Regions from separate parts of the Cellvibrio zantedeschiae genome, predicted to be linked through region 4. Evidence: predicted binding sites of a transcription regulator. Region 4 holds the regulator's gene; each other region holds the start of a gene.
What was found. Region 4 encodes sigma-54, which starts transcription at its own class of promoters, with help from an activator protein. Its sites were predicted from a motif close to TGGCACANNNNTTGCNNT; they were not measured.
Positions count from the first base shown of each region.

Region 1: atzF (allophanate hydrolase) is a predicted target of sigma-54. The motif match lies at 5,221-5,238, and genes of this name have one in related genera.
Region 2: IE104_RS15615 (choice-of-anchor A family protein) is a predicted target of sigma-54. The motif match lies at 3,857-3,874, and genes of this name have one in related genera.
Region 3: flgA (flagellar basal body P-ring formation chaperone FlgA) is a predicted target of sigma-54. The motif match lies at 3,332-3,349, and genes of this name have one in related genera.

Region 1 covers NZ_BMYZ01000001.1:2,342,417-2,350,197, forward strand. Annotated here, with positions in the region: gene IE104_RS10360 (glycoside hydrolase family 26 protein) at 1-192, shown strand, start outside; gene waaA (lipid IV(A) 3-deoxy-D-manno-octulosonic acid transferase) at 266-1,531, opposite strand; gene IE104_RS10370 (SGNH/GDSL hydrolase family protein) at 1,560-2,675, opposite strand; gene IE104_RS10375 (VanZ family protein) at 2,721-3,635, opposite strand; gene IE104_RS10380 (deoxyguanosinetriphosphate triphosphohydrolase) at 3,637-5,004, opposite strand; gene atzF (allophanate hydrolase) at 5,299-7,083, shown strand; gene uca (urea carboxylase) at 7,135-7,781, shown strand, end outside.
Region 2 covers NZ_BMYZ01000003.1:343,252-351,032, forward strand. Annotated here, with positions in the region: gene IE104_RS15605 (methyl-accepting chemotaxis protein) at 1-1,838, shown strand, start outside; gene IE104_RS15610 (PEP-CTERM sorting domain-containing protein) at 2,109-2,726, shown strand; gene IE104_RS15615 (choice-of-anchor A family protein) at 2,869-3,816, opposite strand; gene tsaA (tRNA (N6-threonylcarbamoyladenosine(37)-N6)-methyltransferase TrmO) at 4,030-4,755, shown strand; gene IE104_RS15625 (glycoside hydrolase family 5 protein) at 4,833-5,927, shown strand; gene IE104_RS15630 (alpha/beta hydrolase) at 6,137-7,699, shown strand.
Region 3 covers NZ_BMYZ01000001.1:1,927,162-1,934,942, reverse strand. Annotated here, with positions in the region: gene IE104_RS08590 (Y-family DNA polymerase) at 1-171, opposite strand, end outside; gene IE104_RS08585 (diguanylate cyclase) at 168-932, opposite strand; tRNA gene IE104_RS08580 (tRNA-Arg) at 1,121-1,197, opposite strand; gene IE104_RS08575 (flagella synthesis protein FlgN) at 1,349-1,825, opposite strand; gene flgM (flagellar biosynthesis anti-sigma factor FlgM) at 1,949-2,263, opposite strand; gene flgA (flagellar basal body P-ring formation chaperone FlgA) at 2,449-3,216, opposite strand; gene IE104_RS08560 (chemotaxis protein CheV) at 3,464-4,420, shown strand; gene IE104_RS08555 (CheR family methyltransferase) at 4,504-5,385, shown strand; gene gloA2 (SMU1112c/YaeR family gloxylase I-like metalloprotein) at 5,513-5,920, opposite strand; gene flgB (flagellar basal body rod protein FlgB) at 6,302-6,703, shown strand; gene flgC (flagellar basal body rod protein FlgC) at 6,751-7,197, shown strand; gene IE104_RS08535 (flagellar hook assembly protein FlgD) at 7,267-7,781, shown strand, end outside.
Region 4 covers NZ_BMYZ01000001.1:509,311-517,091, reverse strand. Annotated here, with positions in the region: gene murA (UDP-N-acetylglucosamine 1-carboxyvinyltransferase) at 1-128, opposite strand, end outside; gene IE104_RS02325 (BolA family protein) at 183-425, opposite strand; gene IE104_RS02320 (MlaC/ttg2D family ABC transporter substrate-binding protein) at 615-1,223, opposite strand; gene IE104_RS02315 (KpsF/GutQ family sugar-phosphate isomerase) at 1,564-2,535, shown strand; gene IE104_RS02310 (KdsC family phosphatase) at 2,553-3,113, shown strand; gene lptC (LPS export ABC transporter periplasmic protein LptC) at 3,122-3,754, shown strand; gene lptA (lipopolysaccharide transport periplasmic protein LptA) at 3,744-4,262, shown strand; gene lptB (LPS export ABC transporter ATP-binding protein) at 4,266-4,991, shown strand; gene IE104_RS02290 (RNA polymerase factor sigma-54) at 5,178-6,824, shown strand; gene hpf (ribosome hibernation-promoting factor, HPF/YfiA family) at 6,894-7,184, shown strand; gene IE104_RS02280 (PTS sugar transporter subunit IIA) at 7,199-7,645, shown strand; gene rapZ (RNase adapter RapZ) at 7,705-7,781, shown strand, end outside.

The DNA of each region.
Region 1 (7,781 bases), 1.8 Mb from region 4:
TATCAGCAAAACTTGCAGAAGGATTATCCAGCGATAGCTTATTGGGTAAGTTGGTCAAGCTGGAGCAACGGTGATGGCACACAAGAGAATCAAGCTCTTGTTCATAATAAAAATGCCAAACAATTGTTAACCAGCGCTGCAGTGATTACGCGCAAGGGCATTGACTGGAAAAATTATTTAACAACCAAATAAGATTGAATCGGAAAAAAATTGAATCGAACAAAAAGGCCATGATGAAAACATGGCCTTTTTTACACACATCAATTTAAAGAAACTGTTCAATTATACCGATTGATTTCGCCAGAGCACCGCGATTTTCATTCGCTACTTGCAACGCAGAATTTCCGCGTTTTTGTCGCTCGCGTTCATCCTCAGCCAAAAATTTAACAGCTGTTGCTAGCTCGCTTGACGAAGGCACCAATTGCAATGCGCCCGCTTCAGTTAAAAGCTTCGCTACTTCTGCAAAATTAAACACATGAGGACCGCTTAACAACGGTAGAGCCCATGCGGCAGGCTCGATAAAATTATGCCCTCCGTTTGGTACTAGGCTACCGCCTACAAACGCTATGTCGCTAGCGCCAAACATTAACAACAACTCGCCCATAGTATCGCCAAGAATTATCTCGGTATTGTGGGCGAATGTTTTCTCACTACGACGAGCCAAAACATGACCACGATTTACGCAGAGGTTCGCAACACTATTAAATCGTTCAGGATGACGCGGCACCAAAATCAAACGTAAGTTTGATACAGACTTTTGCTTAAGTTGCGAAAAAGCATCAAGGATAATTTCATCCTCACCCTGGTGAGTGCTAGCGGCAATCCACAGCACGTATTTTTCATCTTGCGACCACTCTCGCTTCAACTCAGCCGCGCGAGCGCGCAAGTCGTCACTAATAGTTAAATCAAACTTAATGCTGCCTGTAACTTCTGTGTTGATTGCAGGCAAGCCTATGCGATTAAAACGTGCAGCATCTACTTTGTTTTGAACTAGGGCTTTAGTGAGGCTTTGTAACATGGGGCGAGTCAACCCAGAAAATTTCTCGTAGCCACGTGCCGATTTTTCAGACATACGCCCATTTATCAAAAGTGCAGGAATATTATTTTTTTTACACGCGGCAATCGTATTCGGCCACAACTCTGTTTCCATAATAAGCAAAACTGAAGGCTTCACTCGTTGAATAAAGCGCGCTAACACATCCGGCAAATCGTAAGGCGCGTACACATGAAAAACACTTTCGCCCAAACTCGCATGCACTCGCTCAGAACCCGTTGGTGTTGTAGTGGTAACAACCAATTGCAAATCATCACGCATTTGCAATTGACGGATTAACGGCAAAGCGGCAATAAATTCGCCTACAGATACAGTATGCAACCAAACAACTTTCTTCTCTGCTGCCAAGGGGGCAAAAAAAGCAAAGCGTTCGCTCCAGCGTTTTGCATAGGCTGGAGCGGCAATTGCCCGCCATAAAAGGCGCAGCAAAATAAAAGGCACGGCACAATAAAATATCAGGGTGTAAACAAAACGCATTTTTATACCTTAGTAAAAGCCTTCCAAGTTACCACTTCATTTTCTGCTTAATAAAAGAGGTCAACTTCTCTGCGTTAACTTGATGATGTTTTACACGCGGATGTGCGCCATAACCGGTAAAGTCAAAAAACACTGTATCCATTTTTTCTTTTGGATTTTCCTGTTTGATTCGAGCAACAGCAGTGGTGATATAACCCGGCCATTTTGAACCCTCTTTAGTTGCATCCATACTGCCCAAGGCGCATACGATATAAGCTTTGGGATATTTACCGCGAATAGTCTTTACGAAATCAACATAAGCCTGGATACGTTGTTCATCCGTAGGATTAGGATTCATACGATGCTCACGGTCCGTCAACCAGCTATCGTTTTGAAATAAATTAATCACAACGACATCAGGTGTCCAACTAGAGAAATCCCATTTAGTGTCGTTATCACCTACTGCATTCAGCTGATCATAAAATTGCGGCATGATAAAAGGAAACCAGCTAATCATAATACCAATGCCGCTTTGTGAGGTTACATGCAGTTCCGCATTCAGGTTGCGCGCGGTAATGGCATCGTAGGCCATAAAATTATTTTTATCTTTTAATAAATGATCCGGCCCATCATCAGGGGATTCGTTACCCATGCCGCTGGTGATTGAGTCACCAAAGAATTCAATTTTGCGTTTTAAACGCGCAGGTGGCGTCAATAATTTTCCGTCATCTGCCAGCTCAATAGCTTTTACAGTAGTCGCACCTTCTTCACCCTCTGTGCGCTTGGTAATAAGAAAGCTGTGTTTACCCGCGGCAAGCTTATCGCTCACCAAATAGGTTTTTTCACCTTGCACGGCTTGAATAATTACGGGATGTTGCAAATCGCCATCCACAAACACATTAAAAAAGTTTTTGCCAAGTTGATCATCAAGAGTTATCGCCAAATAGGTTCCCGTGAAATTTCCAGCAATGCTGGTTCCTGGCCAGGATATTTGTGGTGCATCAGGTTTGGTCAGGTCAATTCGACCCGTATATTGCAAATATTTATCGCCACCAGAGATTTTAGTTACTGCAAACGCAGGAACTATAAAGGTGGACGCACAGATCGCCAATAAACAACGCGTTAATAACTTGGAAGGACTCATAAATAACTTGAAAGGATTCATATTGTAATTTTCCTAAGTGACAGGCCTTTTTAGATTTTGGGTAACTTATTCTAGTCGAAGATTATCCAGGTAAATAATGCGGCTCTCCGGGAGTTTGCCTACAAAAATTTCAACCCAGGTGATGTGCGATAGATCCATTAGTCTTCCAGCAGGTGCGTGTTCAATCGCGTCCATAGAATAGCTGAGATGATTCCAACCGGGTTTGAGTTGAAAACTTGTGTTAAATCTATCTTTCATTGCCCATTGGGTTAGCCCGTGCTGGACATCATTTACCCGTACCGTCATATAAAACGATGTTGAATCTGGATTATAAATATCAAAACCAAATTGTTTAAAGCCTCGCCAATCTTGCTGGAGGCGGCTGAATTTTATGCCTGAATAATTTTTGGGTGACAATACCACTTTTAATGAATATTCACCTTGCGTGCGATATTGCGTTGAACGCTCGTCTTCTTTTTTGCCCCAATAGGACTCTATAACAGATTCAAAACCCACCAAAAGCGGAAATTCATGTCGCGCCCGAGCTTCGTACCAGGACTCCATAAAAACTGCAGTAATATTGGGAATCAAAAGTACTGTGGCAAAAACACGCCCTAACAAAACCCATTTGGTGCTGCGCTGAAGCCAAAATAATCCCAGCCAAGTACCGGTTAAATCGCGGAGCAGATCATCCCAATTACCATCGCGCCCAATACTCGCCTGTATAACTTCAATAAGACCACCGGCAAAAAAAACAGTGGCGGTAATAATAAGCGCCACGCGCCAATTATTGACATCTACTTTTCTACTAATGAGAACGACCAAAGCAATAAAGAAGACAACATGCCCGCAATCCCAAATCGCACTTAACAAGCTGCTTGAAGACTCTAATGTGCCACCCAGAAAGAAAAAGGGAAAAGCTCCAACAAGAATAAACAACGGCAAAATTCGAGTTAATTTGTGTACAGCAAACTTGAACATACTAATATCTGGAATCACCCATACCGTTGAATTGCTTTGCAAGATTAGTGGCGTAATTATCGGTCATACCGCTGATAAAATCGATCACTGCCATCAATGCTAAATATTTATAATTTTTGTCGCGCTTACTCACGTTAGGGTGAAAGTTATTATCGCCAATCAACGCCATTACACGATTGTCTTTATAAGTCATTTGGCCTGGATCGCCGAGTGACGCATATACGGCGCTACAAATCGTACTCAACAAAGTACCTATCACAGCATAAGCACCAATTTCCAATTCAACGCGACGCGAATGGTTAAAAATTTTCTGCTTCGCCAAATCTTTTGCGGCTTGCACAGCAGTCATCACTTTTGGATCGCACAGGGAAATTAAATCCCCCTCCACACTGCCCTGCAAAAAAGCCTCCTGATGTTTAATAAATGCATCTGTGCCAGCATTTATAAATGCATCTATCACTTTACCGCGCACCAACGCCGGCTTGCGGCCATCATTAACTTTTTTAAGGGTGCGCTCCAAATCAGCTAGCTGTGGAGAATCTGCAATTACGGGGCGCAGCAATTCATAAATTTCATTCCAGTTGAGAATGCCCATTTCAAGGCCATCTTCCAAATCAATAATGCCGTAACAAAAATCGTCTGCGGCCTCCATTAAATAAACCAATGGGTGACGACAATACCAGTTTTTACCTTTTTCAATTAAACCGGTTTTTGCAGCAATTTCATGAAAGTAGCCCAGCTCTGATTGAAACACGCCATATTTATTATTTTTGGGGCGATGATTTAAAACCGTCGCAGTTGAGCACCAGGGATATTTCATTGAAGACGCGAGCGTTGCATAGGTTAGGCGCATACCTTCGTGATACTGGTGATATTCCGAGGTTGTAAGCACACGTAAACCCTGCGCGTTACCTTCAAATACGCGAATATCATCTCGCTCTTCTGGCGATAAATCCGCTAAAAATTCCGCACCTTCTTTTTGAAACCAACTGCGAATCGCATCCTCACCTGTATGACCAAACGGCGGATTGCCAATGTCGTGCGCAAGACAGGTTGCTTGAACTATGTCGCCAATATCTGTTGGCCAAATATGATCAGGCAAATCACCTGCATCTTTTAATGCTTGCCCAACACGTATGCCCAAAGTGCGCCCTACGCAGGCGACCTCCAGGCTGTGCGTCATGCGGTTGTGGATGTGGTCATTAGTTGCAAGCGGATGAACCTGAGTTTTGCGCGCCAGCCGACGAAATGCACCGGAAAAAATAATTTTGTCGTGATCCGAGTGAAAAGGCGAGCGCCCTTCTTCGTGCTTCGCCGTTCGCTTACCCAAGCGCTCTGCGCAAAGCAGTTGATTCCAATTCATTGTCATAGGTATCTACAACCTTGTTGATCTATCGATAAACTTTTAACAACTGGCGCACCAGTTTGGTTCTTAAAAAAAATTCCATCGCACAATATAAGCGCACTAAATCTTTATCAATCTTGTATTTCTTAAAATCCAAGATACTCCGATGCATATTTAACTTATTGTTTTATCTTGTAATTATTCATTGTATCAGACCAATTCGAGCCGCTTAATTTTTCTTGGCATAGTTACTGCAAAATCCTGAAAAAGCAATCTTGTATTCAAGATGGTATTTAAGATTTTAGAGCAGGAACAATAATGACAAGCACTCTAGGCTGGACAATTAGTGAATGGCTTGAAGCCTATCGCAGCCAAGCAATCAATGCACGTGAAGCACTCCATGCAGTGCGCGCCCAATTAGATTCCAGCGACCCAGCCTGGATTTATATCGTCTCTGCGGCCGAGCTGGACGCACAAATTGATGCTCTTGGCGCTACCGATCTTCCTTTATATGGAATTCCCTTCGCAGTAAAAGACAACATAGACGTTGCGGGCACGCCCACAACTGCGGCTTGCCCTGCATTTACCTATATTCCCGGCAAAGATGCCACCACTATTGCACGCTTGAAAGCAGCGGGAGCAGTTGTGATTGGCAAAACCAACCTGGATCAATTTGCTACTGGTCTTGTGGGCACGCGGTCACCTTACGGTGCCGTGCCCAACTCTTTTAAGGCCGATTATGTTTCCGGTGGCTCAAGCTCCGGTTCGGGCGTTGTAGTCGCGCGCGGTTTGGTGCCATTTAGTTTGGGAACAGATACCGCAGGTTCGGGTCGGGTACCCGCAGGGTTCAACAATATCGTAGGTCTTAAACCCACCAAGGGCCGCTTTAGTACATCAGGCGTCGTACCGGCATGTCGCAGTCTCGACTGCGTATCGATTTTCTCATTAACCGTTAATGATGCCGAAACAGTCGCATCAGTTTTGGAAGCGTTTGACAGCACAGACGGATATTCCCGCCAGGCCCCAAGCGCACCCATTTATTTTTCCAGCAAGCCCCGTTTCGGTATTCCAAAAAATCCGGAGTGGTTTGGTGATAAAAACGCTGAGCTTGCATGGGAAAAATCCCTCGAAAAATTGCAAGCTTTCGGTGCTGAGCTCACGCCAATTGATTTCACACCCATGTCCACATTAGCCAAGCTTCTTTATGGCGGCCCTTGGGTGGCAGAACGACATGCAGCTATAGCTGAATTTATGGCAGAACATGCCGATGATATGAATTCAGTGGTGCGCGGCATTATTGAAAAAGCCGAAAACTTTTCTGCAACTGATACCTATCGCAGTGAATATGAGCGCGCCGATTTAGCACGCGAAATTCAATTGTTGATGAGCAGCGTAGATGCTTTATTAGTACCGACTTCACCGCGCCATCCCACTATCGCGGAAGTAGAAGCAGATCCGGTCACGGTTAACAGCCAATTAGGAACCTACACCAATTTTGTCAATTTAGCTGATTGCTCAGCGCTCGCCCTACCAGCCGTTATGCGCGATGACATGCTTCCTTTTGGGATCACTTTGATTGCCCCCGCATGGCAGGACGCAACACTCGCCGCGTTCGGTAAACAGTGGCAAAACTTTATTCAATTGCCCCTCGGAAAAACTGAAAAACCAACTCCAGAATTTATTCCAAGCAAAACTGCTCCTGCAGGTTATGTACGCCTCGCCGTCGTCGGCGCACATCTCACTGGTATGCCGCTGAATGTTCAATTGCAAGAACGCAAAGCTATTTTTGTGGAAAGCACTTTCACATCCAATTCTTACCGTTTATTTGCACTCCCCAATACAACTCCACCAAAACCTGGATTAATTCGCGGCAAAACTGGCGAAACCGGTGCAGAAATTATTGTGGAACTGTGGGACGTGCCACTAGAAAAATTTGGCAGCTTTGTAGCACTTATTCCAGCACCGCTCGGAATAGGCACGCTCAGTTTAAAAGATGGCCGTGAAGTGAAAGGTTTTATTTGCGAAGGCGCTGCCGTTGAAGGCGCAACTGATATTACGCATTTGGGTGGATGGCGCGCCTATATCAAATCGTTACAGAAATAACTGCACTCACAAAAAGCAAAACAGAAAACCATACAGAGTCGGAGAAGGAACATGTTTCATACAGTCTTAATCGCAAACCGCGGCGAAATTGCGGTACGAATTGCTAAAACGCTGAAAAAGATGGGCGTTAAATCAGTTGCGATTTATTCCGATGCCGACCGCAACTCTGCACATGTGACTGCATGTGATCTAGCTGTGTGCCTGGGCGGCAACACCGCCGCAGAAAGTTATTTGCAAGCAGACCGTATTCTTGCGGCTGCCAAAGAAACCGGTGCACAAGCGATTATTCCCGGCTACGGCTTCCTCTCAGAAAATGCGAAATTTGCAGAGCAATGCGAAGCAGAAGGTATTGCGTTCTGTGGACCAACGCCAGATCAAATGCGTCAATTTGGTTTAAAACATACCTCCCGTGAAATTGCAGAAAAAGCTGGCGTACCACTCACACCGGGCACTGGTTTATTAAACTCAATTGAAGAAGCTATTTCATCAGCCGCCAAACTAGGCTACCCCGTTATGCTGAAAAGCACTGCTGGTGGTGGTGGCATTGGTTTAACGCGCTGTAACAGCGAAGAAGAATTAACCAATGCTTACGAAAGCGTAAAACGCTTAGGGCAAAACTTTTTTAGCGACAGCGGCGTTTTCCTTGAGCGTTTTGTCGATAACGCCCGCCATGTTGAAGTACAAATCTTTGGCGACGG
Region 2 (7,781 bases), on a different contig from region 4:
CAGCTGACGGCACCATTTACGGCCAGCAATACAAGCGCTATCACAGCAGCTTTCACGATTTGGTAAAACGTTTTGGCTTTAACGATTTGATGCTGGTAGATAGCCAAACCCTCACCGTCATCTACTCCGTTAAAAAAGGCCCACAGCTAATCAGTTCGCTTAAAGACGGTGCTTTTAAAAACACCCAACTAGCGGCCACGGCGCAAAGCCTCGCGCTAAACCCTGGAAGTGACCTGGTCATTTCGGAATTCAGCCGCAGCCCGTTTCAATTTGAGCAGCAAGTAATTTACCTGGGCGTGCCGGTATTTTACGACCTCTTCAGCAAAGACAAACCCGTGAGTTTTTTGATTGCCGAAATTCCGGCCAGCCGTTTTTCCGACATCATGACCGGCGGCTTTAATTGGGCGTCATTAGGTTTGGGTAAAACCGGCGAGGCCTATTTGGTTGCTAGCAACGGCAACTTAATTACTGAACTGCGCCCCATGCACGAAAACAGTAAGGAATTTATTACCCGGTTAGGCAAAGAAACGCCCACCGTTAATGAGATAGAACGCAACCAAACTGCCGCAGGTTGGATGCCTATTACCACTGCGCCGGTAAAACAGGCGCTGGCCGGAACGGCCGGGATGGGTGAGCACATCGATTATTTGGGTCGCAATATGCTTACAGCCTGGCGCCCCCTACACATTGGCAACCAGCAATTCGCACTCATCACCCAGCAGACGCCGGATGAAGTATTCAGCACCATTAACACACTCGAACTACATGTTTGGCGCAACCTGATTATTGCTGCGCTCATGCTGACTGCGGTTGCTGCGGTTATTGCCTATTTCTTCTCTCGCCATATCACCCAGCCGATCACACGGCTGGCGCAGCAAATCCAGCGCGTGGGCGACCATAAAGACTTAAGCGTTGAATTTACCGTGGAGCACAAAGACGAAGTTGGCAAGATTAGCCAGGCACTTAACGGGCTCTTCACAGAGTTGCGCATGATGTTGGCGGAAGTTACGACCGCATCGCATAACTCAGTTTCCAGCGCGAGCGAAAACGCCGCCACCAGCGAGCAATGCCGTATCGAAACTGAACGCCAACGCCATGAAGTTACCGTTGTGGATAGTGAAACCACCAAGATGGTAATAGCCTTCAATCACATGACCGGGCAATTGGATGTAGTCGCTGTACAGGTTGAGCAGGCCGCTGAAACCGCTGCAAGGGGTAAAGGCCGTGTGATTGCAGTAGCAGAAAATATGCGTTTGCTCTCGGGTCAGGTGACTGAGTCCTGCGAGAGCATGGCCGCGCTACGCGCCGCAGCCGATAAAATTACCAAAGTGTTGGATACCATCCAAAGCGTTGCCGAACAGACCAACCTGCTTGCACTCAACGCCGCTATTGAAGCTGCGCGTGCCGGGCAGCATGGGCGCGGCTTTGCAGTGGTAGCCGATGAAGTGCGCCGCCTGTCTGCAGATACCCAGGTAGCAACTGGTGAAATCCAGGAGTTGATCAATAACCTGCGACAAACTGTCGATCAAACAGCCGAAGGCCTCAACCGCGAACAGGAAAGCGCCGCACAATGCCTTGCAGAATCCGAAGCAGCAGAGTCAGCCCTGCTAAGCATTCAACAAGCCGTGGTAGATATCCAAAAAATCACCAGCGCCCTCACTCGCCAAGCGCAAGGTGAGTCTGCCCGGGCGGAAACCATGCGCTTCCGTCTGGCGGAAATGGTTAATGCAGTTAACCAAACGGACGAATCTATCTCACGCCTGGCGCTGAGCGCAAAGCAGCAAAACCAGATTGCCTTGCGCATGATGCAAACGACCAAAGTTCTTAAGTTCGCCTAGTTTTTCTTTTATGAATAGCTTCTCTTTTATTAATAGCTTCCCTTTAATTAATAGTTTTTAGTATTTCATCCCAAAAGTATTTAGGTGCCTGTGTTGCTCAGCGTACCGAAGCGATAAGAGGCTGGTGAGACTCTAGCTAACCTTTCGACGTTGGCCCCCTCATCCTTTATCCGTGCGAGGTAGCCAGCAGGCTAAATGCCCCGCGGGACATTGGATTTGGCCACGAAAGAGAGCGCTTGCGAATCTCAACATTCAATTCGAGGATGAAATATGAAACGTGTCTTTAGTAAGGTCGCTGTTGCGTTTTTTTCCATAATGGCACTGTTTTCAACTGCCAGTTTTGCCTTGGTTATCACGGATGATCTCAGTGTTGCGGGCACCCGCACCAGCCCAGGGCAAATCAATTGGACTCTCTGGGCACCAAGCGGCCCCGCCAGCCTTGCCTTTGATCTTGCTGGTTACCGCAGCCTGGATGGTTACAACAACAATTACACCGATATTTTCCATTTATGGTTAAACGGGACTGAAATCTTTACGGGATCATTCAATATGGGTGGAGGCGGTTGGAACACCATATTGTTCAATCCAAATGGGGGAACCGCAGTTACGACGACTTACGGCGCAACTGACGATATCCACAACTCACATCAAGTAACCTGGGCGGGTGGCCTAACCCAAATTGCGCTTCCCATTAACTTGTTACTCGGTGCCAATGAACTGGTATTTTCTTATACCGGCTGGGGACAACCACCTACTGACGAATGGTGGGGCGTGAACCTGGTAAGCGTCACTACCAAGACGCAGGTATCGGAATCCAGCAGTATGTTTTTATTGGCGATTGGCTTGCTGGGTATATTCACCCTGCGCCGTAAAAGTTTTTACGGTTAAGACATTCAGGGCAAAAGGCTTCCAGGATTGAAAGCTTTAGGGATGAAAAGCGTCTAGGGACAGTTGCTGATGAGTTGCGACCTTAAACAAAAACCCCGGCCAAAAGCCGGGGTTTTTGTTTAGAACATGATAATGCCAGCGCTTACTTGCGACGTGCGCGGCCAACCAGAATCAAACCCAGACCTAACAAGCTCAATAACAAGGTTGATGGCTCAGATACTTTAACCGGTGGCTTTGGTGGCTTCGGCGGAGTGTAGTTCCAGTGATAATCGTGAATCTCGCCATTGCCGATGTAAGACTTGGCAGCTATGGCACCGTTCAAATTGGAGTTGGTATTAATGGTAGCGTTGAGAGCCAAAATCGAGCCGTACCAGGAATCACCAAAGTTCAATGCGGTAGCATCGGCAAAGTTCCACAAAACATTGTTAGCCTTGTTTTGGAAACCGTTCACGTGGGCGTTGCCCGCGTTGAAAGTGGTACCGCTTACGTTAATCAATACATTTACCGCCGAACCAAAATCCACACCCCAGTTCAGGTTGGCAAGATCGGCCGCCGCAATGTTGAACACCGCCAAATCGGTTGCAGCGCCAGTGTATTTGAAGGTTTTGTTCTGGCTATCACCAGTGATAGCGAAGTTCGCAGAAGTCGCGAGGCTTTTGAAATAGTTAGTTTCGCTGGTCAATTCGGCCAAAAGGGCATTTTTTTCGGTGGTCAGGGAATTATCGTTCACCTTCTTCAAGCAACCGCTTTGGCCCATACCATTGCCATTACAAATGTTGGTTGGACCCGAAAAAGTGCCTTGGTAAGCCACATAACCCGCTTCTACGTGCATGGCGTTATTGCTGGTGAAGTTACCAACCACTTTTACAGTATCAGCAGTGGAGCTTTTGTTTACGTGTTGCGCAAATACCGAACCCTTAAGCACATTGCCGCCAATAAAGGCTTTGCCTTCAATATGGCCGCTGCCGCCAGATACATTCAAATCGCCGCTAAGAATAAGGTTGTAATCATTTAATGGAGTTGCACTTGCACCTACAGACGCTGCTACCAAGCTCAGTGCAGCGATTCTTTTAATGTATTTAACAGGCATATCAGAACCTTTTTTAATGAAGAATAGAACCTGACGTTTAAATGCAGGTTTTGTGCCGAGCCTTATAAGTCCTTACCGTGGAAGGACATCACCCAAAAAATGATAACTACATCACACAAAAGTGTAAATTAAACCGACAGCGCTGTCACCTTTTCGCAGAGATTTTCAACACATGAAGTACACTAAGCGCATGAATAACAAGGCGATTAATCCATGAACTTCAGCTTCCCGGCCATCGGCATTATCCATTCATGCTTCAAAGAGAAGTTTGGCATTCCTCGCCAGCCGGGTTTAGCGCCTTTAGCGACCGCACAACTCGAGCTGCTGCCGCCCTATAACGATTGGGATGCACTGAACGGCTTGGACGGCTGTAGCCACATCTGGATTCAATTTGTCTTCCACGCCAACAAGCGCGAAGCGTGGAAACCCAAAGTGAAGCCGCCACGCTTGGGTGGAAACAAAAGCCTCGGCGTATTCGCCACCCGCTCGCCCACACGCCCAGCACCTATTGGGCTCTCGGTGGTGAAGCTGGAATCTATCGAAGAAGTAGACGGAAAGTTACTGCTCAATCTTAGCGGCATAGATTTGCTGGACGGCACCCCCGTACTCGATATCAAACCCTATGTTCCCTATGTCGATTTGGTTCCAGAAGCCACCAACAGCTTTGCCGATGCTCCGCCCAAGCTAATTCCTGTGGAATTTAGCAGCGAAGCCAACGCCATTTGCAGCGAACATCGTCAAAAAACTCAAATAAACCTTGAAACACTTATCCGCCAAGTTCTGCAACAAGACCCGCGCCCGCAATACCAGCAACCAGAGCCCGAGCGCGTCTATGGAATGAAGTTGTTAGATGTGGATGTGCAATGGCAGTATCCCGCCAGTGAAAGCGCTCCGTACATAGTGGTCACCAGCATCAACAAGCTCCCGCCCGCTATGTAAATTAGGGTTAAACCTGGCTCACTCGGGCGGCCACTTATCTATGCTTATGGGTGCCCATCCACATGAGAGCCAATAAAATGAAAAGCCTCCAACACTATTTTTCGCTTCTTCTCCTAAGCTGCATCGCCAGTTTCGCAACGGCTGCCGACGAACACACCGACGCCTGGCAAAACAAACAAGGCTGGTGGAACGCCACTGACATTCCCGCATTTGATAGCAGCAAAATTACCAAGCAGCTGCCACTGGTAAAAGTGCAAGGTAATAAATTTGTCGACGACAAAGGCAACACAGTTATCTTTCGCGGCGTGAATATTGCCGACCCGGATAAACTTGAAACCCAGGGTCATTTCAACCGCAAACATTTTGAAGCGATAAAAAGTTGGGGTGCGAACGTTGTGCGCGTTCCCGTGCATCCATCGGCCTGGCAAAAGCGCGGCAAGAAAGGCTATTTGCCGTTACTCGACCAAAGCATCCAATGGGCAAATGAATTAGGCATGTACGTGATTATCGACTGGCATTCCATCGGTAATTTGAAATCCGAGATGTACCAAACCCCAAGTTATTACACGACCAAACCAGAGACTTTTGATTTTTTCCGCACAGTTTCCGCGCGCTATAAATTTGTAAACTCAGTAGCTATGTATGAAATTTTTAACGAGCCAACAGTTTATGGCGGCCAGTTAGGTGTATTGAGCTGGGCAGATTGGAAAGCCATTAACGAAGAAGCCATCACCATTATTCAAGCGCATAACCCTAACGCAATTTCATTGGTTGCCGGTTTTAACTGGGCCTACGATTTAACACCTATTGCAACAGCGCCTATCGAAAAAGAAAATGTCGCTTACGTAAGCCACCCCTACCCCATGAAAGTCAAAGCGCCATTTGAAAAAAATTGGGATCGTGATTGGGGTTATGTTGCCGATAAATATCCTGTCATCACCACCGAAATTGGTTACCAGTTAGCAACCGATAAAGGCGCACATATTCCCGTGATCGACGATGGCAGTTACGGCCCACGCATTACCAACTACATGGCTAGCAAAGGCATCAGCTGGACTGCCTGGTGCTTTGACCCGGATTGGTCACCACAATTAATTTCCGACTGGAATTACACACCTACGCTATCGGGTAAACATTTCCGCGACGTGATGTTGAAGGAAAATAAGCGTTAAGTGCTATTAGTGCACTTGTGTGTTGTGAAGAATCCCGCATCTAGCGGGATTTTTTTTGCCGGGCTGAATCTGTTCCTTACATAAATGCATCTAACACCAGGGTACAACTAACCCTGCAACCAATTCAGCAAAGAAATAGCGTTCCTACTTTAGACTAAACTCGGGCTATACAGCTCAGCATTTTTAATATCACACTTAATGGAGATATCGTGAATAAATTAATTCATAAATACCGCTTTGGTTTGCTAGCCAGTGTTTTTTTATGTTTATTGTCGAGCTGCACCAGCAATAACGCCGATTCCAATAAAAAACCAACTACTGCTAATCAAAGTGCAACTATTAGCGCACCTGTCAGTTTACAAGGAAGCGCGCTTGCATTTGATATCAGCAAGACTGAACTTGTTAGCGGCCAAGAACAACGTCTTTTCCATGACGGCACTTTAAAAAATTATTTTTATGCCGACCGCATGTTTAGTGATGGGCGCGATTACAACGGCTCTTCATGGAGTTCGGAATATAAATATTCCACCAAAGGTGATCATGCCGAAATTGTCCAGGCCATGAAATTTCCAGACAACAACGCAACGGTGGATATAACAGTTAAAACCCAATTAACCTATACAACACCAAACTCAGGCACCTTCCAATTAGACGTAAACCAAACCCACAGTCTTGCCGGTAGTGTTCATTATCGACATGAAGGTACATTTCATCCTATCGACACCAAGCTGGATATGATGTCGAAAGGATTAGCTTACTCTAATCTGGATCTCACCTTTCAAGACATCAGCGCCAATGAAAAAAACATGGGCATAAAACCCGGGTCCAAAATTACCTTGAGCTTCAGTGATTCCACCAATGCAAAATACACGTTGGACAACAAAGACTTTGAAATAAAAAATTATCAATTGATTGCAGTGGATACGTTTAATAAGCGCATTCAAGGCCTGGTGCATGGTGATACACCGTTTGAAATTCAATTGCATTTTGACCAATTTTATTTTGGCAAGTTTGAAGTGAACGTTGGTAACGGCGCGTTTAAAGCGAGCGGCATGTTTATGAGTTCACGCTGGATACCGGTGGCCGACTATAAAGTTCAAGGCAAGTTTACGGACGGCTTAAAGTACAAATCAAAGCACACCAAAATCGAATACCCTTACTCAGTTTATTTGCCACCAAACTATGAAACCTCAAAGAAAACATATCCTGTGCTTTATTTAACCGATGGCCAATGGGTGAAAGAATTCCACAAAGCCGTAGAAGCGCATCATAAAGATTTTATTGTTGTTGCTATCGAGCAAGGCCCGGAAGATCGTCGCATGGTAGATTATAAGTTGCCCGGTGCCTTACCTTATATTCGCTTCCTGAAAGAGGAAATTATTCCGCACATTGAAAAGAAATATCGCACCAATTCAAATCGACTTTTTTGGGGTGCATCACTGGGCGCTACTGTCGGCGAAATTTTGTTGAGCCAGGAAACCGGTAAGAAACCTTATTTTAGTACCTATGCATTAAGCGATGGTGCTTTCTGGGCAAACCCACCGGAAATTCAGCAACAACTTAACGTTGCTTTAACGCAACCGAAATCAGAAACCATTTCGATTTTTACCTCCGGCACGCGCCAGGGAAATTACATTCCCAATTTAGATTTTGTTAAGCGCGTACAAAGCTTAAATAACCCGACGCTCGACATAAAAAATATCGAGCTAAAGGAAACCCACAACGAAATGGCAACACCAACGTTTGAGCATTTTATTGATCTTATGAAGTAACCGCTATGAGGCGAAGCTATCATTAGCTTCGCCTCATTTCGTTAGGGATCGCTGTTGATGTACGTTTTTTAAGACATCACTG
Region 3 (7,781 bases), 1.4 Mb from region 4:
CGCAACGCCTGCCGAGCGGGCATTTTCATTAGCGTAAATGACGCGCTGCATTTCCGTAATGACAATAGCTTCAGTCGTTGCATCAATTTTTAATGCTTCTAATGGAAGCTTGCTCAAGCGTAGCGCCAACCATAAGCGTTCATTTGCCGGGTAATAATTTATCGACATCATTTCTTCCTTCGTTTTAAAGGCAGAATGTTTGCCGACTTTTTAGAAGCATTTGTAACAGTGCCGGGCAGCGGGGTTTGATCCAGCGAGGAATAATCAAGATAACCTTTTAATGTGTCAGGCAGCGGTATGTGTATAGCTTGTGTTGATTGTTGCAGGGCGCCTTTTTGTTTGAAGATGTTTAGCTGTAGATGATTCCGGGTCAATTGGGTGTATAGGCGTAATGCCGCCGGAGAGCTTTGTTGCTGGGCGCTTTCCGGGCGAAATAAAACACACAAACCATTGCCTTCATTACAGGCCAAAAGGCATTTTCGCAACTCGGTATAACTCAGGTTTTGGCGCTCTTGCCAGGCGAATAAAACTTCACAAGCTTGGGTGCGAGCCAATTCGGTAAAACTTGTCAGAAAGTCAGCTTTATTGGAAATCCGGACAACGACGATCCGATCCAGATCTATACCTGCCTGGATAAATGTCTGGCAGAAGGGCTCCCCCGGTGGATTCAGTAACAAGATGTAGCCGCTGATCATCTTGAGAACCGGTAAAAATAACAGCCACTCTTGTTGCTGCAACCCTTTTTGGCAGACCTCAATCAAGCTGGATGTTGGCCAACCTTTGTTAAACAGAGCTGCATTAATGTCTGCATAACCCGTATCCAAGGATATTTGTGGGGCAGGGCTATAAGCCTTGCCGCGCCATATATCGCTGCGATTAAGCAGTTGCTCCAATTCAATTTCGGGAGATGTCGGCGGGTTTAAGTTTGTCATAAATGCAATCAAAACTGTATTTATATACAGTATAATGCAAGCAGGACAGAATGCGTCAAGCACTGCTTAGAATATTTAAGCTTGCTTGTAAGAGGGGAATCTAATTTATCAAAATAACTGAATGTGAACCAAATTAGCTTAATAAAAAGCTTTATTTTTAGCCTCTAATCTATTGAATTATATAAGAATGGCGTCCCCGGCAGGATTCTAACCTGCGACCTTACGCTTAGGAGGCATACGCTCTATACAGCTGAGCTACGAGGACTTTTTGATGGGCATTAATAAGCTTTGTGTAAATACCAATAACTATGACGCGCCGGCATTGTAGGGATTTTTTAGGGATAAACCAAGGTTTGAATAAGCGCGGGGAAAGCGACTTTGCTATCCGCGAAAGATAGCAAAGTGTTGAAAGGATTTTAAGCTTTTGCAACCGTGTGGGTGCTGCTGTAATTGGTCGTCGAACCCTTTTGCGTATAGAGCGAAGGCGTAGCGACTTGGCCGCGAAGGAGATTAAGTAGGTGCGACAAAGTTTGCTTGGAGCGATTGATCATTTTGCCGTTAACTTCATTAGCTGCCTGGCATTCGGTGAATTCGATAGTTAATGCCTCCCACGCCGGAATCAGGCTGAGCGTTAGGGCATCGCGCTCCAGAAAAGCTTTCCAGCCAGCTAAATCGGTTGTTAGCCCGGCGTTACGCAAAATTTGTTCGCGCTGGCGTGCTGTATAAGAAAGGTTGCCAAGTAGCTGATCTTTTTGGCTGACAATTTCTTGCATGCCTTGCAGCTGGCGCTGTTCCAGAAATTCACGTTCCTGGGTAAGGAGTGCTTTCAATTGTTGGATGGCACTGGAGTCTTGGGCGAGCATATCGCGCAAAAATTGGGTATTGAGAGACATAGCAACCTCACTGGTTTAGCGAATCTGGCCATTGTTGGGGTAAGGGCCAGATACGTTTGTAAAGAGTTCGGGTAAATCAGCTGTCGATTAACCTGAGGCTCGGCTTTTTAACCTATCTATTTCTTAACCTAAAAGTTCATCCTGATTGAGCATATTTTCAGCAATGCGCTCAGGATTAATTTCAAAGCGACCTTCTGCGATGGCTTGCTTGATGGCGGCTACGCGATCAAGGTTTACATCGGGCAGGCTGCCGATTTTGGCTTGCAGGCGCACCAGGTTTTGCGCTTCTGAACTCAGCACTACATTGTCTTTAGTGCTTGGTTCAGGCGTCGCCACAGGCGCGCTCTGGGTTTTGGTGCTGGTAGTGGCCACGGGCGCCGAACTTCGGCTGCGGTTGGCACCGCCAGATGAATTGATGTTGTTTGTATCTATAACCATGATTTCGTTCCCCAACGATTGCTATGTGTTCAAAGAGACTGGTGATAATAGTTTCCTATTAATCAGAGTTCCCTTATGAGGGTTGTCGGCCAGTAGCTCTGGAACTTTAGCAACTTTTTTGGCTTTTTGACTATTTAACTTCATTGTCTTCGTTTATGCCGGCTTGGCATCAACAGTCTTGCGTATTACATAATGCTTTGAACTTTACCGGCCGCTACAACCCGGGCATTAATAACGCGTGCCGATTGGTTGTTCTTAACCCGTATTTGCTGACCAATGCGCCCATCGGAAACCGCGGTACCATTGGTTTTAACGCTTATTTCACCGGCTGCTGCTTCCATGCTCACTGTATCGCCACGTTTAATGACGAGTGGAGCATCAAGCGCAGAGTTTCTAAATACTTCACCTTTATTCACTGTGAACTTTATTTCTTTGCCCACGATAGCGTTTGGCACAAGGGAAAAGCCCATGCGAAATTCGCTCACATCTTTAACTTCAGTGGTTAAATCATCCTCAGTAACCACATCTCCGCGCTGTAGGGTGCGGCTGGCAACTGCCACCGAGCGGTAAACCTTTGCCTGTGCAGGGACTAAAATTGTCCAGGATGACGTGCCTTTACAGGCAACCTGTACATTGATGTTTCCACCGCTGTTGGTTGTATCTTTAAGGTTTAACGAAAGGCTTTGATCGCAGCGAGCCAAGCGTAAACGGTTGTCCAGATTGCCTACTTTTACTTCTACTTTAATTGCCTGGGTTTTGCTGTATTCGTCCGTCAAAAACCGGGCGACTTGCAACTCTATTTGCCCAATATTCTCAATAGGTGCCTGAGCATTGGCGCTTTGGCTAAAGCAAACCGCTAACGCACAAAACCAGGTAATCCTGTTAATGCCTTGTTTGATGGGCGTGAACGCAATATTCAAAAAGAAAATTCTATAAAAACTACGAAATCTCATAATTTGTCCTATCCTCATAAGGCGGATTGCTGCTTTTGAACAAATCTACAAGTTTCATCTGCAATCGACCTAAAGAGTGACGGCTTTCAGCCGAAAAAGCTTACTAACGATGATAAAAGCAAAGTCTATGCCGTTTTCCCTGACTATAAAAAAGACAGCATAAAGGCAGCATAAAAAATCCCCAGGCAAGTTGCTTCACCAAAGCGGCTTGAACGTAAAATTTGTTTGATAAGAAAGAGGTGGTGGCATGGCCGGTGTAATGGATAGCGTCAACCAACGTACACAACTGGTTGGACAAAATCGTCTGGAGCTATTGTTATTTCGACTGGGCAGCCAACAGCTCTATGGCATTAACGTGTTTAAAGTGAAGGAGGTTCTGCAGTGTCCTCCTTTAAATGCACTTCCTGGCCGCAACTCGGTGGTTCGCGGTGTTGCCCACATTCGCGGCGGCACCATTCCCATTATGGATATGAACCTTGCCATTGGCCGCCGTGAACTGCCGGATATTGATAACTGCTTTGTGATCATCACTGAATACAACCGTACTGCCCAGGGCTTTCTGGTGCGCTCCGTTGAGCGAATTGTGAACATGAACTGGGGAGATATTCATCCACCACCAAAAGGTGCGGGTAAAGAACATTATTTAACGGCTGTCACTCAAGTGGATGGTCAGTTGGTGGAAATTATCGATGTGGAAAAAATCCTCGCTGAAGTGTCTCCAATGAAGGAAGACGTATCAGAAGGTGTTATTGAAGATGGTATTGCCGATAAAGTGGTGCAAAAACATGTGCTTATCGTTGACGACTCAACCATTGCGCGCAAGCAAATTCAACGCGTAGTTGAGGGCATGGGCATTCGCACGACGATCAAAAAAGACGGTGCAGAGGCGCTCCAATATTTGAAAGATATTTTGGCATCGGGCAAAGATCCCTATGCTGAGTTGGTAATGATTATCTGCGACATCGAAATGCCGGAAATGGACGGTTATACCTTCACGGCTGAGGTTCGCAATAATCCAGATTTGAAGAAGCTTCATATTGTGCTCCACACATCCTTAAGCGGTGTGTTTAACGAAGCCATGGTGCGGAAAGTGGGTGCGGATGACTTCCTCGCGAAGTTCCATCCTGATGAACTGGCGCGCCGGGTTAATGATCGTGTATTAGCAATTACGGGTGAAAGCTTATTGCCGCCCGATGCAGAGTAACTTCTCTCCGCGGAGGAGTTAGCTATGCAGAGTAATTGGAGCCTTGGGCTCACTAACGCGATGTAGTACTGCTAAGAGCATTTATGATAAATAAAGATTCAAATGATGTGTTTGCCAAACTGGCAGCTCGCGATAATGTAGATCAGGCCGAGTTTGATCAGTTTCGCCAATTTTTAGAAGATGCTTGCGGCATTTCGCTCGGTGATAACAAGCAATATCTTGTTACCAACCGTATGCGTCGCTTAATGGATGACCATAAAATCGCTAACTTCGGCGATTTAGTGCGCAATTTACGTCAAGGCCTTAATCGCAAGCTAAAAGAGCAAGTGATTGATGCTATGACGACCAATGAAACCTTCTGGTTTCGCGATATATACCCTTACGACCATTTAAAAAATAATCTTCTTCCGCAGCTTATGGGGCCTAACAATAAAATGTTTGGTCCTATCCGCATTTGGTCTGCTGCGTGTTCTTCGGGGCAGGAGCCGTATTCCATCAGCATGATGGCCGAAGAATTCAAGCTTAAAAATATGGGAACCTTGCCACGCCAGGTACAAATTGTGGCGACAGATTTATCCACTACCGTTCTTGAGCAAGCCCGCGCTGGTGAGTACGACAAGCTTTCAGTAATGCGTGGTTTATCCAATGAGCGTCTGGATCGCTTTTTTGATAAAACACCCGAGGGTAATTGGAAAGTAAAACCAATCTTGCGCGACCGAATTGATTTTCGCCCCATCAATTTGATGGATTCTTACGCCGCCTTGGGTAAGTTCGACATAGTTTTTTGCCGTAACGTGTTGATTTACTTCAATGCCGATTTGAAACGACAAATCTTGCAAAAAATTCATGCTTCGTTAAAGCCACAAGGGATTTTGTATTTGGGGTCATCTGAAGGTTTGGCTGGCGCAGCGGATTTATTTGAGATGGTGCGTTGTGAGCCGGGGATTCTTTATAAGGCGATATGATTTTTCGAAAGCTTGATTAGTAGGGAGTCGTCATCCTCGCGCAGCGGGGATCCAGCTCTTAAAAACCTAAAGAGACATCAAAAACTGGATCCCCGCTGCGCGAGGATGACGACTCCTAGCAGAATACCTACCTTGCCATTTCATCAATCCCTACCTCATACACCTCTAAAGGCTGCCCATCCGGGTCTGCAAAAAATGTAAATTTCTTGCCCGTATATTCGTCAACTCGAATGGGTTCAACAACTACACCTTTCTGTTCCAAATCCTCTTTAATTTGCTCAACATCTGCAACCGCAAACGCCAAGTGGCGTAACCCGCAGGCCTCAGGACGGGAAGGGCGGCTGGGCGGATTGGGGAAGGAAAATAACTCCAGCTGGGTTCCATCAGCTAACGCTAAATCCAATTTATAAGACTGGCGTTCTGCGCGATAAGCCTCCGCAATGACTTTTAGCCCGAGGGTTTGGGTATAGAAATGTTTGGAGCGCTCGTAGTCAGAGCAAATAATGGCGACGTGGTGGACGGTCAGGAACGACATAGAATGATTCACTATAGTTAAAGAGTTTGGCTACTTTGCCATAAAGCGCTTGGCGATGCTTCTATTGCTGGATAGGTTTGGTCTTTAAGCAGTTTGGCAAAATCATTTTTAATTTTCTTACTTCCCGCAGTTTCCGTCGCAACTCACAGGTTCCACATGGATCATATTTTAACCGCCAGCTAAAGCGGAAAGGCCTTGCCGCTTTCTCTTTGCCGCTTGGGTTCTTGCCGTTTTTACCGAGATTTCAATTAACAAAAATTCAATAAAATCAATAACATAAAAATTTTATTCGCTTTGGCATAGGCGTTGCAATCTAACTTGTAACAAAGGTATATCGGCAAATGCCGGAAACCAGATTGCTTTTTTTAGAGAGTTGCTACCATGCCAATTTCATTTGATTCAGCCTTGGGAATTCACGAAAGCGCACTGCGCTTGCGCGGCCAACGTGCCGGCATATTGGCTAACAACCTGGCCAATATCGACACCCCTAACTACAAGGCGCGTGATCTGGATTTCAAGCAATTGCTCAGCCAACAAACGGCGGGCTCTAACAACTTTGCAGCGCAAATGACCAACGAGCGTCATATCTCTACAGATACTGTATTTGGTGAAGATGCCGATTTGTTATACCGCACACCGCAACAACCTTCTATTGATGGCAACACAGTAGAAGACCAAATTGAGCATGCGGAATACATGAAAAACAGTTTGGCGTTTCAAGCAAGCTTTCAATTTCTGAACAGTAAATTCCAGGGTTTAAAATCTGCTATACGTGGCGATTAATTTTACTAATTCACTGAAAACATTTTTTATTTAAAGCGAGAAACATCATGGCACTGGGAAATATTTTTGACATTGCTGGCACAGGTATGAACGCACAAAGTTTGCGTTTGAACACCACTGCAAGCAACCTGGCAAATGCGCAATCAGCTAGCTCAAGTGTTGATCAAGTTTATCGCAGCCGTCAGCCAGTGTTTGCCGCTATTCAAAAACAAGCCATGCAACAATCTTTAAATGCAGATAAAGCAGCAAATGAAGACGATGCAAATGCCGGTGTGCAAGTGCTAGGCATTGTTGAGAGTGATGCGCCGTTACAACGTCGCTACGAACCAACTCATCCAAAAGCAGATAAAGAAGGTTATGTGTATTACCCCAACGTTAATGTGGTAGAAGAAATGACCAATATGATTTCTGCATCTCGTTCGTTTCAAATGAACGTAGAAGTAATGAACTCAGCAAAACAAATGGTGCAGCGCGTTCTTACCCTGGGTCAGTAATACAAGTTAGTCAGTAGTACGCGTAAAGACAAGGTCAGCAACAGGTTAGTGAGATTAGGGTGAATTGAAATGAGTGACGTATCAAGTACTAAATCGCCTTCAGATGTTCTTGCTGGTTATGCCATTGATAAAAATTCAGCGGCTACGCCCAAGAAAAAAACCAATGATCTTGGTCAAGATGCATTTTTACAATTGATGATTACGCAAATGAAAAATCAGGATCCTTTGGCACCACAAAGTAACTCTGAATTTGTTGCGCAATTGGCGCAATTTAGTTCGGTACAAGGTTTGGAAAAACTGAACACCAGTTTTAATGGTTTTAGTAGCAGCTTCCAATCCAATCAGGCTTTGCAGGCTTCGTCTCTTGTTGGTCGCTCTGTTAGCGTTGAAGGTGCTAATAGTATTTTGTCTCCAGATGGAATTATTTCCGGCACCATCACAGTACCTGCATCAACCTCAGAAGTAAAAATGAATGTGTACGACTCTAAAGGTGTGCTCGCTGCGCAAATTCCAATTGGCTCCGCTGAGAAAGGCGATATGAATTTCCGTTTCGACGGTGAAAGTATGGAATTGAATGGCAAGCT
Region 4 (7,781 bases):
TTGAGCAAGGTGACCGGGCTATTGGCCAAAAGCACCGCTGCAAGGATTGGCAAAGCAGCGTTTTTAGAGCCAGAAATACAAATTTCACCACTGAGCGGACCGCCGCCCAGAATTTTAAACTTATCCATTACTTATCCAAATTGCGAGAGCAACCAATTAAAGAGTGATTAGGCAGTGGTTAATTATTGCTGTTGTTGCCATTGTTCAGGGGTAAAGGTCTTCACAAAATCCACGGCGTGGATGGTGCCGTCAGCAAATTGCTGCGCTAGCGTGCCGAGCACCAATTGTTGTTTTTTTACCGGAGTCAAACCCGCAAACGCTGGGCTCACTACCACCAAATCAATGTGGCTACCGTTTATGCCAACCTGGACCTGGCTATCGGGAATTTGGCTTTCAATAAGCGCTTTGATTTGTTCAGCTTGCATAGAAAAACTCGTGGGGCACTGCCCTTGATCAAAATATAAAACAAAAATGGGGAGTAAACAAAGGCGTGAATCTTACCCGAAACAGCCCGCAATCGCACCCAAAAGTGCGCCAATAAGTGCATATCGCAGCAATAAAAAACCCCAACCGGTGATGGCTGGGGTTTTTAGAATGGATTCAGCAAATGTAACCTAGTTAGCAGCCAACCAGGTCTCAATCACCTTATCGATATTCTTGTCGTTTTTGATCATGGCTTGGTCGAACTGGCTGGTAAAAGACTCACCCAAATTCACACCATTCAATACCACATTGATCAATTTCCACTCACCATTATCTTTTCTCAAGGTGTAAGAAAGCTTGTGGGTTGCGCCTTTGTCACTGACTTCCTGATCAACACTTACACGCGTTGCATCAGCAGCCATGGTTACAGGCAAGGTTTTAATCTCGCTATCCGCGTAATTTGCCAAACCTTTTGCATAGGTTTTGATCAAACCGTTTTTAAAGACAGTCGTGAATTTTTCAATTTGCTCGGGGGTAGCTGTTTTTGCTGATTTACGCATTACAGCTTTGGCGATAAACGGAAAATCGACCACTGCATCCAATGTTTTTTGCACATCTGCATAGTAAGCATCGGTCTTTTTGCCAGCAGCATTGTGTTTTTTCACAATGGCGAGCATATCGGTAGTTGCTTGCTCAACAATGGCTTGCGGTGTTTTTTCAGCGGCAGAGGCTATGGGTGCAACAACCATCATTGCCAGACTTAAAAGAACACCCGTAAGGTTTTGATACAGTGGTTTCATGTGTTTACCTTCCTAAATTTAAAGTTCCAGTACAATGCGCCGGGGCAATCAACACTTTGGCAACAGTAAATCCAACGTGTTTTTCCTTTCTTGCATGACGACCTTCAACGAGAAAAATCATCAAGCCCAACGCGTGGCGATAACTTCCTGGGCAATGACACAACCCAACAAGCAAATTCAACTTTTGCAAATCGCAAAAAAGCGCGAATTGCAAAAAAAGGTGCGCGAATTGCAAAATGGGGGCGCAATCCCCAATATCAAGCGAGCAGTTCCTAATATCGCTATAATGACCTGCTTGCATATCCATCAAAAGTGTTAATAGTCATCACGAGATCTCTCTATGCCGCCATTCGATTTTATTGCCTCAGGACTTCGAACAGTTCGCATAGAATCTGATGCTGTAACCGCTTTGAGCCAAAGACTCGACCAAGAGTTCAACAAAGCCTGCGAGCTCATACTCAATTGCACCGGGCGGATTATCGTGACCGGAATGGGTAAATCCGGTCACATCGGCAAAAAAATTGCCGCCACCCTCGCCAGTACAGGTACACCTGCGTTCTTCGTTCATCCCGGCGAAGCCAGTCACGGCGACTTGGGGATGATTACCAAACAAGACATAGTGCTGGCAATTTCTTACTCCGGTACATCTAACGAAATCCTGACTCTTCTACCCTTGCTTAAACGCTCGGGAATCAAAATCATCAGCATGACCGGCAACCCAGGCTCCACATTAGCGGAAGTAGCTGAAGCACACCTGAACATAGCAGTTGAGACCGAGGCCTGTCCGTTAGATTTAGCACCGACGGCAAGTACTACCGCAACGCTAGTATTAGGCGATGCCCTGGCCATAGCCCTGCTGGAAGCGCGCGGCTTTACTGAGGAAGACTTCGCATTCTCCCATCCCGGCGGTGCACTTGGTCGTAAATTATTGTTACGCGTGGTGGACATCATGCACACAGGCGATAGAATCCCGCGTGTTCCGCCTACAGCGAGCTTGAGCCAGGCGCTGCTCACCATGACCGAAAAAGGTTTCGGCATGACAACCGTGGTAGATGACAAAAATCAGCTCTTGGGTATTTTTACCGACGGCGACTTGCGCAGAACAGTTGATAAGGGTATTAGTCTCACCGGCGTTAAGATCAGCGACCTAATGAACAGAACACCCAAAACCATCGGCATTAAAGCCCTGCCGGCTGAAGCCTTGAAAATGATGGAAGATTTAAAAATCACCGCGCTTGTGGTTAGCGATGAACAAGCCTGCCCCGTTGGTGTCTTACATATGCATGACCTGCTGCGCGCAGGCGTTGTTTAATTAACAAGGATTCACTTTTGAGTCATTCAAACTCACCGTCACAGTTTTTAGCCGCACCTGAACTAGAGGCTCGCGCCAAACGCATCAAACTACTCCTGTTGGATGTAGACGGCGTGTTAACCGATGGCTGTCTTTACTTCAGCAACCAGGGCGATGAATTCAAAACCTTCAGCACGCTCGACGGCCACGGCATAAAAATGCTGCAGAAAAGCGGTGTTAAAGTGGGCATTATCACTGGCCGCACCAGCAATCTAGTCGCCAAACGCGCAAGCGATTTGGGCATAAAAATTTTGGTGCAAGGCCGTGAAGACAAGTGGGATGCGCTGCAAGAAATTTTGGCCGAGCATCCACTCGACCTCGAAGAAATTGCATTTATGGGCGATGACTGGCCAGATTTGACAGTCATGTCCCGCGTTGGTTTGGCCTTAACCCCTGCTAACGGTCATTTCACAGTGGTCGAACGCTCCCACTGGCAAAGCCATGCACGTGGTGGTGAAGGTGCCGTGCGCGAAGCCTGCGATATGTTGATGAAAGCGCAAAATACGCTCGATCAGCTTTTAAAATCTTACTTGGCCTAACCCCCAGCATGTCCAAATTACACTTGCCAACAATCAACAGCGCCAATCTCGAGCGGATTAATCCCCTGCTTTTACCTTTGCCCTGGCTAGTTGTTATTGTGCTGGTAATCTTGTTTGCCACACTCCGATACTCGAGTAAGGAAAATTTGATCAACCAGCCGCAAGCCGATGTAAAAATATTCCCCCATTCCTACATTACCAATGTTGAAATGCGCCAGTATGACGGTGAAGGCAATATCCACTATCAAATGACGACACCTTTAATTCGCCGCTTCCAAGTGAAAGAAAACCCGAGCGACAAAGATTATTCCCTGTTTGAAACCCCGGTGTTTATGGTAGTTAACAATCCCCAAAAGCCCGGCTGGTTTATTACAGCGCAAGAAGGACGTTTGGATAACAACGACACCTGGTTCAGCCTTACTCAGGAGGTAGTGGCGCGACAAACCTCTGAAAAACAAGGTGAAACCACCATTACTACCAGTGATTTGCGCCTAAATATCCAAGACCAATTCGCGCAAACTGGCAAAGCTGTTACTATGCGCGCCGCTAAAAGCCAGATTACAGCGGTTGGAATGCGCGCAGACATGAAGCGCGAGCGGATTGAATTACTCTCTAACGTCAAGGGCACCTATGAACCCTAGCCTTACATCAAAAATCCTTCGCTGGACCCGCGTCGTGGCTTGCTTGCTGGCAATGAGTTCCGCAGGAGTTCAGGCCTTGCCCGATGATAAAAACCAGTCTTTGCGCATTTCTGCCGACAAACAAGAAATCGACCTTAAGCAAGGAGTTGTGATTTATAGCGGCGATGTGAAGCTAATCCAGGGCACGCTGGAAATTACTGCGCAAAAAATTCATGTTCGCAAGGACAAGGATCAGGAAGAAGAATCATTCACCGCTGAAGGCAGCCCTGCCCACTACCAGCAACAACCGGAAGCCGGTAAGCCCATTATTCACGCCGAGGCAGGCACGATTCATTACAACGTAAAAACCGAGCAATTGGTGTTGGATAAAAACGTATCTATTGAACAAAACGGTTCGGTTACCAAAGCAGGACACGTGGATTACGACATTAAGAGCCAAACGGCGAAGTTTTCCGGTACTGGCCGTGTCGAAACGGTAATTCCTGCAAAACCAGAGAAAAAAGAATAACCCATGGCCAGCCTCCACGCGCAACACCTTGCCAAGAGCTATAAAAAACGCAAAGTCGTTATCAATGTTTCAGTTTCCGTTAGCAGCGGCCAAATTGTTGGCCTGTTAGGACCTAACGGCGCCGGTAAAACTACCTGTTTTTATATGATTGCCGGCTTGGTGGAAGCCGACAATGGCCGCGTATTAATTGATGATTTGGATATCACCAACTTGCCTATTCACGGCCGCGCCCGTGCCGGTATTGGATACTTGCCACAAGAAGCGTCTATTTTCCGCAAGCTCAGCGTTGCCGATAACATCATGGCGATTCTTGAAACCCGCAAAGACCTTAACCGCAAGCAGCGCCTGGCGAAAATGGAATCCTTACTGCAAGAATTCCACATCACCCATATTCGCGACAGCCTCGGTATGTCGCTATCAGGTGGTGAACGTCGCCGCGTGGAAATTGCCCGTGCCTTGGCGACAGATCCAAAATTTATCCTGCTCGACGAACCTTTTGCGGGCGTTGACCCCATCTCGGTTGCCGACATCAAAGAAATTGTTCGCCACCTAAAAGATCGCGGCATTGGCGTGTTAATCACCGACCACAACGTGCGCGAAACCCTCGACATTTGCGAAACAGCATTCATTGTTAGCGAAGGTCATATCATTGCCAGCGGTAGCTCTTCCGTTATTCTCGCCAACGATAAAGTTCGTCAGGTTTACCTTGGCGAAGACTTCAAACTTTAAGCTTTTCGTCGTCCATTTCCTTGACAAATTAAAATCCTTAACCATTAGGCATAAAGATTGCTTTAAATATTTCCCTTTAGCGCCATTGAGTTATTGCCTAGTCGTCAAACCCTGACTAAACTCCATCTAACAGTGTTTAGTTTTTTGCTCGCCTCTTTCGCTAGCTAAGGGTTTTTCGTTCGAATAATGAAGCAATCTCTACAACTCAAGCTCGGTCAACAACTGACCATGACCCCGCAGTTGCAACAAGCGATTCGCCTGTTGCAATTATCGACCTTAGATCTCCAACAAGAAATTCAGGAAGCTCTTGATTCCAACCCCATGTTGGAAGTGGAAGATAGCTTTGATACTCCGTCATCATCCAATACCGAATTTGAAGACAGCGACTACGCTCGCACCCAGGAAATAGCAGCCACCAGCGATAGCGGTACCGACGATTTTAGCGAGAGCTATTCCGGTGAGATGACGTACAACGAATCCAGCAGCGAAAAGTTTGGCGATGAAAGCTTTGGCGAAACCAATTTTGGTGACAGCGATGGCTTCAGAGAAAGCGAAAGTTTTACTGACACCGATAACTACGCCGGCACAGATGATTACAGCGAAAGCGCAACCGAATGGAACGAAGCCATTCCTGCCGATTTACCCGTAGATACCAGTTGGGATGACGTATACCAAACCAGCCAATCCAGTGGATCTACCAATTACGAAAACGACGACAACGATTTTGAAAGTCGCCGCGCCGCTACTGATTCGCTGTACGACCACCTTATGTGGCAACTCAATCTCACGCCTATGTCTGATCGCGACCGCATAATTGCCATGGCAATTATTGATGCGGTTGAACCTAGCGGAATGCTATCAGTCACATTAGAAGACATTTTCAGTGGCCTGATCACCGAATGGGATGATTTGGAGCTGGATGAAGTGGAAGCGGTTCAGCACCGCATCCAACAGTTTGATCCTTGCGGCGCCTGCAGCCAAAACCTGGCCGAATGCTTGAGTGTGCAGCTGCAACAATTCGATGCTTCAACGCCCTTTTTGGCCGAAGCAAAACTCATTGCCAAACAATATTTACCACTACTGGCAAGCCGCGATTTCCGCCAGTTAATGCGCAGGACCAAACTTAAAGAGGATGAGCTTAGCCAAGCGGTAAGCTTGATTCAAAGCCTGAATCCACGCCCCGGCGACATGATTGCCAGCGGTGAAACAGAATATGTAGTGCCCGATGTTTTTGTGGAAAAACGTGAAGGCCGCTGGATGGTAGAGTTAAATCCGGAAATAGCGCCGCGTTTACGCATCAACTCTGATTATGCATCGCTGGTAAAACGTGCGGACTCCAGCAGTGACAATACATTCCTGAAAGACAATTTGCAGGAAGCGCGTTGGTTCTTGAAAAGTTTGCAAAGCCGTAACGAAACCCTGTTAAAAGTGGCCAGTTGTATCGTTGAAAAACAACGAGGCTTTTTGGAGTACGGCGCCGAAGCAATGAAGCCATTGGTACTGCATGATATTGCGGAAATTGTTGAGATGCATGAATCGACTATTTCGCGCGTGACTACGCAAAAATTTATGCACACACCGCAAGGTATTTTTGAACTGAAATATTTTTTCTCCAGCCATGTGAGCACAGATTCCGGTGGCGAATGTTCTTCCACAGCCATTCGCGCCCTGATCAAAAAGCTGGTGAGCGCGGAGAACCCTAAAAAACCACTAAGCGATAGCAAAATTACCGATCTACTCGGCGAACAAGGCATTCAGGTTGCACGCCGCACCATTGCTAAATATCGCGAGTCGCTCAACATTCCGCCATCGAATGAGCGCAAAACACTTTAACTGAAAATATTAAGCTGGAAATATTTTGTGAGTGCATTTGGCACTCATGTAACCACCGAGGATGTATCTATGCAAATAAATGTCAGTGGCCACCACGTAGAAGTTACCGAATCAATGAGAGATTACGTGATCAGCAAATTGGAGCGTTTAAGCAATCATCACGACCGCATCACTAATACTCACGTTATTCTTTCGGTTGATAAACTCGAACAAAAAGCGGAAGCCACTTTACACGTTAGCGGAAAAGATATTTTTGCCGATGCCACAGATCCCGATCTATATACAGCAATAGATTCCCTGGCCGACAAATTGGATCGCCAGCTAATTAAACATAAAGAAAAGATGCGCAGCCATCGCTAAAAGCTCGGACAACTATGCAAATTCAATCACTGTTAACACCCGAACGCGCTTGCAGTAGCCTTGAGGCCAGCAGCAAACGACGCGCATTGGAATTACTTGCAGAAGTTATTGCGCAAGATATTTCAACCATTGATGCCGATGATTTAGTGCGTCGGTTTCTTGCGCGCGAGCGTTTGGGGTCAACAGGCGTTGGGCACGGCATTGCAATCCCGCACTGCCGCATCAATAACAGCGCGGGTGCTATAGGTGCACTTATTACGCTAAAGCATCCCGTTGAATTCGATTCTATCGACAATGAACCTGTCGATATTTTATTTGCCATGCTGGTGCCAGAAGATTCACACGCAGAACATTTGAAAAATTTGGCCGCTCTGGCCGGTGCATTAACACGCAGTGAGTTTCGCCAGCGTTTACGTGCCGCCAGCGACAACAGCACACTTTACGAAGCAGCCATCAGCTGATTATTTTTAAGCTCCAGGTTTTTTGAACCAAATCGATTTGGTTCATATAGGGAAACATTATGCAGTTAGTGATTGTGAGCGGATTATCCGGCTCAGGCAAAAGTACCGCCCTACACGTGTTGGAAGACGTGGGGTA